Regions from separate parts of the uncultured Roseovarius sp. genome, predicted to be linked through region 1. Evidence: riboswitches for the same ligand, from Rfam matches in the RefSeq annotation. Region 1 holds a riboswitch; the other holds the start of a gene.

Region 1 (3,498 bases):
CGTGTCTCGTGTTCTTGGGAGGAAAAAGGTCGATATTCGCCAATACCTCCACACCCTATTTCTCGGGCCGGATTTTGGGAGATGGCGGGATTTTGATGACACCGACCGAGTGCCGCTTTTGACTCTCGATACCGAAGACCGTGATGATCTAAACTTGCCAGACCACATCCTGCACGGATGGCCCTTGACCTTTGCCATTCAAGAAAGGGCGCTGTCGGCGCACGATTTTGACGTCGTGACTGCGTTGTTGAGAGAGTGAAAGGGATGGAGCCGACCAATGCAGTCGCGGAGTTGGGGCGAGCAGTCTGGGCACGAGGGGCATAGGAAGGTTCTGTTGTAAAGTTTTTCAGCGGCAAGCATTTTGTGCGGCACTGCTGAGACAAGGGGTGTAGCATGAGCGACATCAAAGGCCGTCATTCCCGAGGTGAAATCGTGCTTTGGGCTGTGCGTTGGTGCTGCCGCTACGGGGTTAGCTATTGTGCCCTCGAAGAGATGATGGCCGAACGGGGTCATCGGGTTGACCGCTCTACGATCTACCGCTGGGTTCAACACTATGCCCCCGAGATCGAGAAGCGCATGCGTCGGCAATGGCGGCACCCTCGATCGGATAGCTGGCGGGTAGATGAGACCTATATCAAAGTCCGTGGGAAATGGGCTTATCTCTAGCGGGTCGTCGACGAATTCGGGGACTTGATCGACTTCTATCTTTCCCCGACGCGTAATACGAAAGCTGCGAAGCGCCTTCTGGCCAAGGTGCTGAAAGGCTTGGAGCACCCGCGCGTTAGCAACTCCGACAAGGCGCCGACTTATGGCGCTGCGCGGGCTGAACTCATGCAAGAGGGTAAATGCGCAAGCGACGTTCGGCACCGTCAGGCCAAGTATATGACCAAAGTCGTTGAGGCTGATCACGGCAGGCTCAAGCAGCTGATCAAACCGGTGCGTGGGTTCAAGACGATGAAAACCGCCTATGCCACGAGCAAGGATTTCGAGGTGATGCGGGCCCTGCGCAAAGGGCAATCACGCAGCTTCAATTTGATCGGCGACATCAACGGCGAGGTGCGTATGATCAAACGCTCTTTTGGCTTGGGCCCCTGCGGTCTCGCGGAGGCAATGTCTATGCTCGAACTCCGTCTCGCATCATAAGACCAATGGCGAAACTGGTTCTTCTCGCTCTCCGGAAAGGATTGCAACAGAGCCAAAAAGAATGCCGCAGATTGCTCCTGAGCGGTCGTAATCCTCCTTGACGGGGTGGCGCACAGCCTGCATACCAGAAGGGCAAGGTTCCTCGTTTGGGTGCAAAGCGCCTCGGGGATGAAATGGGAATGACGTGCCGGTGGACCCAATCAGGGCGCCCATGCGTCAGCCGCCCCCGCGACTGTAAGCGGCGAGCCCCTGCCAAATGCCACTGAGGTGTAAAATCCTTGGGAAGGCGGCAGACAGGCGACGACCCGCGAGCCAGGAGACCAGCCCTGCGTTCGTCAATCCCGCCTCGGGTGAGAGGCGCAAAGGAGATACCGCCATGACCGCATTGGTTCAAACCGCTGCAAAATCTACCGTCCTGCCCTTCGTCGCAGCCCTGTTTCTGGGCCTCGGCATCGTGACCGTTGCCGGCCATGTGCAGGCCTCGGCACTGCATGACGCCGCGCATGATGTGCGCCACGCGACCGGCTTCCCCTGCCACTAACGCATGTTTTCAAAAATCGCGACCAGCGCGTTGTTCGCTGGTTTCTGTGCAGGGCTGATAGCCGCCCTGTTGCAGATCGTTTTCATTCAGCCGGTGCTGTTGCACGCAGAGCTGTATGAAGGGGGCAGTCTTGTGCATTTCGGGGCGGAGGCGGTCAGCGCCACGCCCGAATTGCCGGGCTTTGACGTGATGCGCGACGGGCTGAGCATCCTCTTTTCGGCACTGATCTATGTCGGTTACGGGCTGGTTCTGGTGGCCTGCATGGGCTTGGCAGCGGAGTACGGCGTGCGCATCGACACGCGCAGCGGCATCGTCTGGGGCGTGGCGGGCTTTGTCGCGCTGCATTTCGCCCCCGCAGCATCCTTGCCGCCAGAAGTTCCGGGCGTGGCCTATACAGACATCACCGCACGTCAAATCTGGTGGTGGGGCACGGTGATTGCCACAGCGGTCGGGCTGGGCCTGATTGCTTTTGGCAAAGGGCCCGTGATGCTGGTCGTTGCGGTGGCGCTGTTGGCTGCACCGCATCTGATCGGCGCGCCCGAACCGGAGACCTTTACCGGCCCGGTGCCGCCGGAACTGGCCGCGCTCTTTGCCGCGCGTGCGCTTGGCGTGGGTCTCGCGGCTTGGGTCTGTCTGGGTGCCTTGGCCGGATATTTCTGGCAACGCGAGAACGCAGCCGCCTGACATCTCAAAACCCCGGCATCACGGTGCCGGGGTCATTCGACAGGAGACAGGAACGATGGCCAAACCAATTGCCTTTCTCGGCATCGGCCTTTTTTTCGGCACGGGGCTAGGCTTTCTGGTCGCCGCCACATCCGGCGCGCAGCTTGAGGGGCATGACCACGACCATGGCGCGGCGATGCATGACCACGCAGCACATGATCATGGCGGCGCACATGCGGCCCTGACCGAGGCGGGCACGCCCGCTCCGGTGCTGCGCCTTACCCTGCACCCCGACGGGGCGCAGAGCCGCAATTTGCATATCGGGGTGGAGAATTTCACCTTTGATCCCGAGGGGGTGAATGGGCCGGTCGTGCCGGGGCGCGGGCATGCGCATCTCTACCTCAACGGGGTCAAGATTGCGCGCGCCTATGGGCCTTGGATGCAGTTGGATGCGCTGCCGGTTGGCACGCATGAGCTGCGCGTAACGCTGAATGCCAATGACCATACACAGCTTGCAACGGACGGCGTGCCAATAGAGGCCACGATTGCGGTGGTGATCGAATGATCCCTCAGCCCGGCACGCGCCCGATCAGGCAATGCCGGAGCCGTCCGGCAGGGCGCGCATCCTCGATCCAGCCATCGGCGCAGGCAGCATATAGCGCGGCAAAGGCCAGCGTATCCTCTAGATCGATCGTCGGGTCGATGTCGCCAAAGAGATACGTGGCCTTGCCCACTGCGGAAAACGCCACACTGAGCGGACGGCCGCAATTGGACATGCAGTCATGGTCCTGCACCGTGAACTCCATGCCCCGTTCGCTGAAAGCCGCGCGCAAACGGGCAGCAAAGCCCTTGCCATCCGTGCCCTCGCACGTAGAACAGACCACAACCCGGTGCGTCATCGCCGATCCCCTTTTATACCGGGCTTAGGCCAGCCGCCCCGCCCGATGCAAGCCCCTGAAGGAGCCAAGACATGCAAGCCAAGATCCCCGCCACCGTCGTTACCGGATTTCTCGGGGCCGGCAAGACCACGCTGATCCGGCACATGCTGGAAAATGCGGGCGGCAAGCGCATTGCGCTGATCATCAACGAATTCGGCGATCTGGGCGTGGATGGCGATATCCTCAAGGGCTGTGGGATCGAGGCCTGTTCGG
Region 2 (3,498 bases), on a different contig from region 1:
CGCGCACCATATCCCGTGACATCAGATCGCCCCCGTCGGGCAGTTCGAGGTGCCGCAACCGCGCTTCAAGTTCGCTGCGAAAATCGCTCATTTTCGGTCCTTTGGTCTTGGGTTGCTCTTTCGCCCGCCCCACAACCGGGACGGCACATCTTCACATAACGCCTAAAAAATGCCGCATTTGCTTAACCTTAGGTCACTTTCGGCTTATGCAATTGCTGCATAGCAGCATTGCTCATGCGGGGTATTGTGCAGGCGCAGCAAAGGCGTATCTTAGTCTCAACAAAGGGCGAAACGAACTTCGCCGAACTTGAACACGATCAAATCCGCAAGGACCCGAAAAAATGCCGACGACGTTTTACACCAGACGCTCTGCCGCCGCCGTTCTTGGCGAAGACCTGAGCGCGGCTGTTTATGCTGCCATGCAGCGTATCGTGGATTATCGCACCTATCGCCGCACGGTCAATGAGTTGTCGCAGCTCAGCGCGCATGACCTCGCCGATCTGGGCCTGCACCGCAGCGAAATTCGCCGCGTTGCGCATGAAACAGTTTACGGCCACCGGTCGTAATAAAGGATCAGATACCCCCCTCCTCCTCCCTGGGGTATCTGTTACGGTCACGGGCATCTTTCCTCCTCCCTGATGCTCGGGGCCGTCAAATTGGGACTGAACAGGTCCTTATGTTTTGCGGATGGCCCTCTCCTCCTCCCTGGGCCGGACGTATAGGAAACGGCGGCACCCCTCCTCCTCCCTGGTGCCGCCGTTTTTTATTGCGCGCAGGCAAAGCAGAGATTTTCAGTGACATGACCGAACGGCTGGTGCCTCCGGTCGCCATTGGCCACGCGGCCCTGCCCTCAATGCAGAATCCGCGCCCGTCCACGCCGCACCGGCTTGACCTGAAAGGCGCGGCAGGCCTCTTGCAGGACCCCGACAAAGGCCCGCGCCGCGTCGCTCTCGGCGGTCTGGGCCTCCGGACTTTCCAGCGCGGCCCTGACAAGCTGTGACGTGACCGGCCCATCGACCGCGCAGGCCCATTGCAGGAAACCCAACCGCGCGGCCTGCATCGCCTGTGACCCGGTCGCCGGGCTGCTCTCAAGCCCATCCATGATTCGTAGAAAACTCATCTTGCTTTTCTCCCCGACCGCACCCCGGGTCGGATGGGGCGAGAGCGGCAAGGGTCATGGCACGTCGGAGCATCCGGCCTGGCGTGCACACGCCCGCACCGCACCCCGCGATTCGACGTCACGCCAAGGCTGGTTTCCGGGCTTGGACGGCAGGCCATGCGGCCCTCGCGTTGCGGCACCTTCCCGGGCAAACCTGCCCAGTGGCCTATTGCCGAAACGCCCTTCCTTACCGTTGCGGGGGCAGCGCCGGACTTGCACCGGCTTCCCAATTCTCCGCCCCAAAGGGCGGCACCCTGACAGGTTTAGCCTAACCGCGCGGGCCCCCAAGCCGCAAGCCTGAAACCGACGCCGCCCGGACCGCTCACGCCAGAACCCGGTAGCGCGCCGCGTAGCTCACCGGAAAATTCACCGAGCGCGCAATAAAGCAAAAGGCATGGACCTGCCCATGCAGCGCATCGGCTTGGGCAAGGTCGGTTCCCGCCGGCACCGCAATCCTTGGCCGCAGCGTGGCACGCAGAAACCGGCTCGCCCCGGCGCTGTCGGTCTCCCCCACCGCCAGCGGATCGTCTTCGTAGGATTGCACGGCAATGCCTGCGTCACTCGCCAGATGCAGAAACCACAGCATATGACAGGCGCTGAGCGCGGCAATCAGCATGTCCTCGGGGTTGTGCAGGCCGGGATTTCCCCCGAGCAGCGGGTCGTTGGAACAATGGATCACCGGCTTGCCCGGCGTCTCGACATTCCAGGTGCGGTCATAGCCCTTGTAATGCCGCGTCCCCTCGCCCCGGTTTCCGGTCCACACGACGCGGGCGGTATAGTCATGCTCTGACATGCTCTGCGCTCCCCTTTGGCACGCGCGCAGCATCGCGCGAAATCGTCGCGCCAGACAAGTCAGGATCGCCGCACCCGCCCTCAGGGGCAGAAAATATCGTTGAAGAGGGCAAACAGCATCAGCGACAGAATGAGCGTGAGACCAACGGTCATCAGCACCCGCAAGGCCCGCTCGCTCGGCGGACGGCCCGCGACCGCCTCATAGGCATAAAACACCAGATGCCCGCCATCCAGAACCGGCACCGGAAAGAGATTGAGCAGCCCCACCGCCGTCGACAGCACCGCGATGAACCAGATGAAACTCTGCGCGCCCTGGCTGGCCATCGCCCCCGAGACCTGCGCGATACCGATCGGCCCGGACATGTTGCAACTGCTGATCGCGCCCGTGATCATGTGATAGAGACCCGAGAGCGAGCTTTGGATGATGTCGCCGATCTGCGCCACCGCATCGCCCACCGCCTCGATCAGCCCCAGCCGCTCTGTCGCAGGCTCGAACGCCATGCCGCCCGCAATCCCGATCCGCCATTCGGTGCGAAACCCGCCCTCAGGCTGCGGCTCGTCCACCCGGCGCGGCGTGATCGAGACCTCGTGGGTCCCGCGACCCTCGCGCCACACTGTCAGCGTCAGAGGTGCCCCGTTCGATCCCTCGACCACAACCTTGAGCTCTTCAAAGGCCACAATCGGCGTGCCGTTAACCGCCGTGATGACATCGCCCGCCTCCAGATCCGCAGCAAATGCCGCCGATTGCGGCGCAAGCCCGCTGATCAAGGGCGGCATGAGCTGTGGCCCCGTCGCCTCGATCTCGCGCCCTGCACGTTCGACCCTGTAGTCGAGCAGCGCCACACGCGGCAGCGCGTCGATCATGTCGTCATAGACCTCGCCCGCCGCCACATCCGGCAGGGGTTGGCCTTCGATGCTCAGCACCCGGTCGCCCGGTTCTAGCGTGATCCCAGCTACCGGCAGCGGCTTCAATGCCCCCACCGTCAACGGATCGGCGGTCTTGCCACCAGTCATCATCACCGCGCTGAAGATCACGATGGACAGAATGAAATTGAATATCGGCCCCGCCGCCACCGTCGCCGTGCGCGCCCAGAGAGGCGCACCATGCATGGTCTGGCGCAGTCGTTCAGGCGGCAGCGCCGCCATCGCCGCGCCATCCTTGCCACTCGCGGCATCGGCATCGCCCAGAAACTTGACGAACCCGCCAAAGGGCAAGGCCGCGATCTGCCAGCGTGTCCCATGCCGGTCCATCCGCGAAAACAGCACCGGACCAAACCCAAGCGAGAACACCTCTGCCTTGATCCCCGACCAGCGCCCGACGATGTAATGGCCATATTCATGGACGGCGACGATCACCGACAAGGCCACGACAAAGGCTGCAAGGGTCACGAACAGATTGCCGAACTGCGGCAGAGAGGTCAGAATTTCCACACTTTATCCTTGGGTTTTTCGCTGAGACACGACCAGATCGGCCTGCTTCCTAGCCAGATGGTCCATGTGGGCCACCACATCAAGGGTCATCTCGGAATTCCGCGCCTCGGGCGCAT

The links. A riboswitch is a leader RNA that binds a small molecule or an ion and turns the genes downstream of it on or off. The one in region 1 is predicted to bind cobalamin.
Region 2: another riboswitch for cobalamin. It lies ahead of AACZ65_RS11735 (hypothetical protein); the one in region 1 lies ahead of AACZ65_RS03240 (CbtB domain-containing protein).

The regions. Positions count from the first base shown of each region.
Region 1 is NZ_CAXAUM010000002.1:301,980-305,477, reverse strand. It holds gene AACZ65_RS03250 (DUF1963 domain-containing protein) at 1-259, shown strand, start outside; partial or broken gene AACZ65_RS03245 (IS6 family transposase) at 394-1,143, shown strand; cobalamin riboswitch at 1,262-1,487, shown strand; gene AACZ65_RS03240 (CbtB domain-containing protein) at 1,520-1,684, shown strand; gene AACZ65_RS03235 (CbtA family protein) at 1,688-2,368, shown strand; gene AACZ65_RS03230 (hypothetical protein) at 2,424-2,912, shown strand; gene AACZ65_RS03225 (DUF1636 domain-containing protein) at 2,917-3,246, opposite strand; gene cobW (cobalamin biosynthesis protein CobW) at 3,318-3,498, shown strand, end outside.
Region 2 is NZ_CAXAUM010000011.1:2,229-5,726, forward strand. It holds gene AACZ65_RS11725 (Mrp/NBP35 family ATP-binding protein) at 1-91, opposite strand, end outside; gene AACZ65_RS11730 (DUF1127 domain-containing protein) at 342-566, shown strand; gene AACZ65_RS11735 (hypothetical protein) at 851-1,120, opposite strand; cobalamin riboswitch at 1,230-1,431, opposite strand; gene AACZ65_RS11740 (OsmC family protein) at 1,482-1,952, opposite strand; gene rseP (RIP metalloprotease RseP) at 2,033-3,382, opposite strand; gene dxr (1-deoxy-D-xylulose-5-phosphate reductoisomerase) at 3,386-3,498, opposite strand, start outside.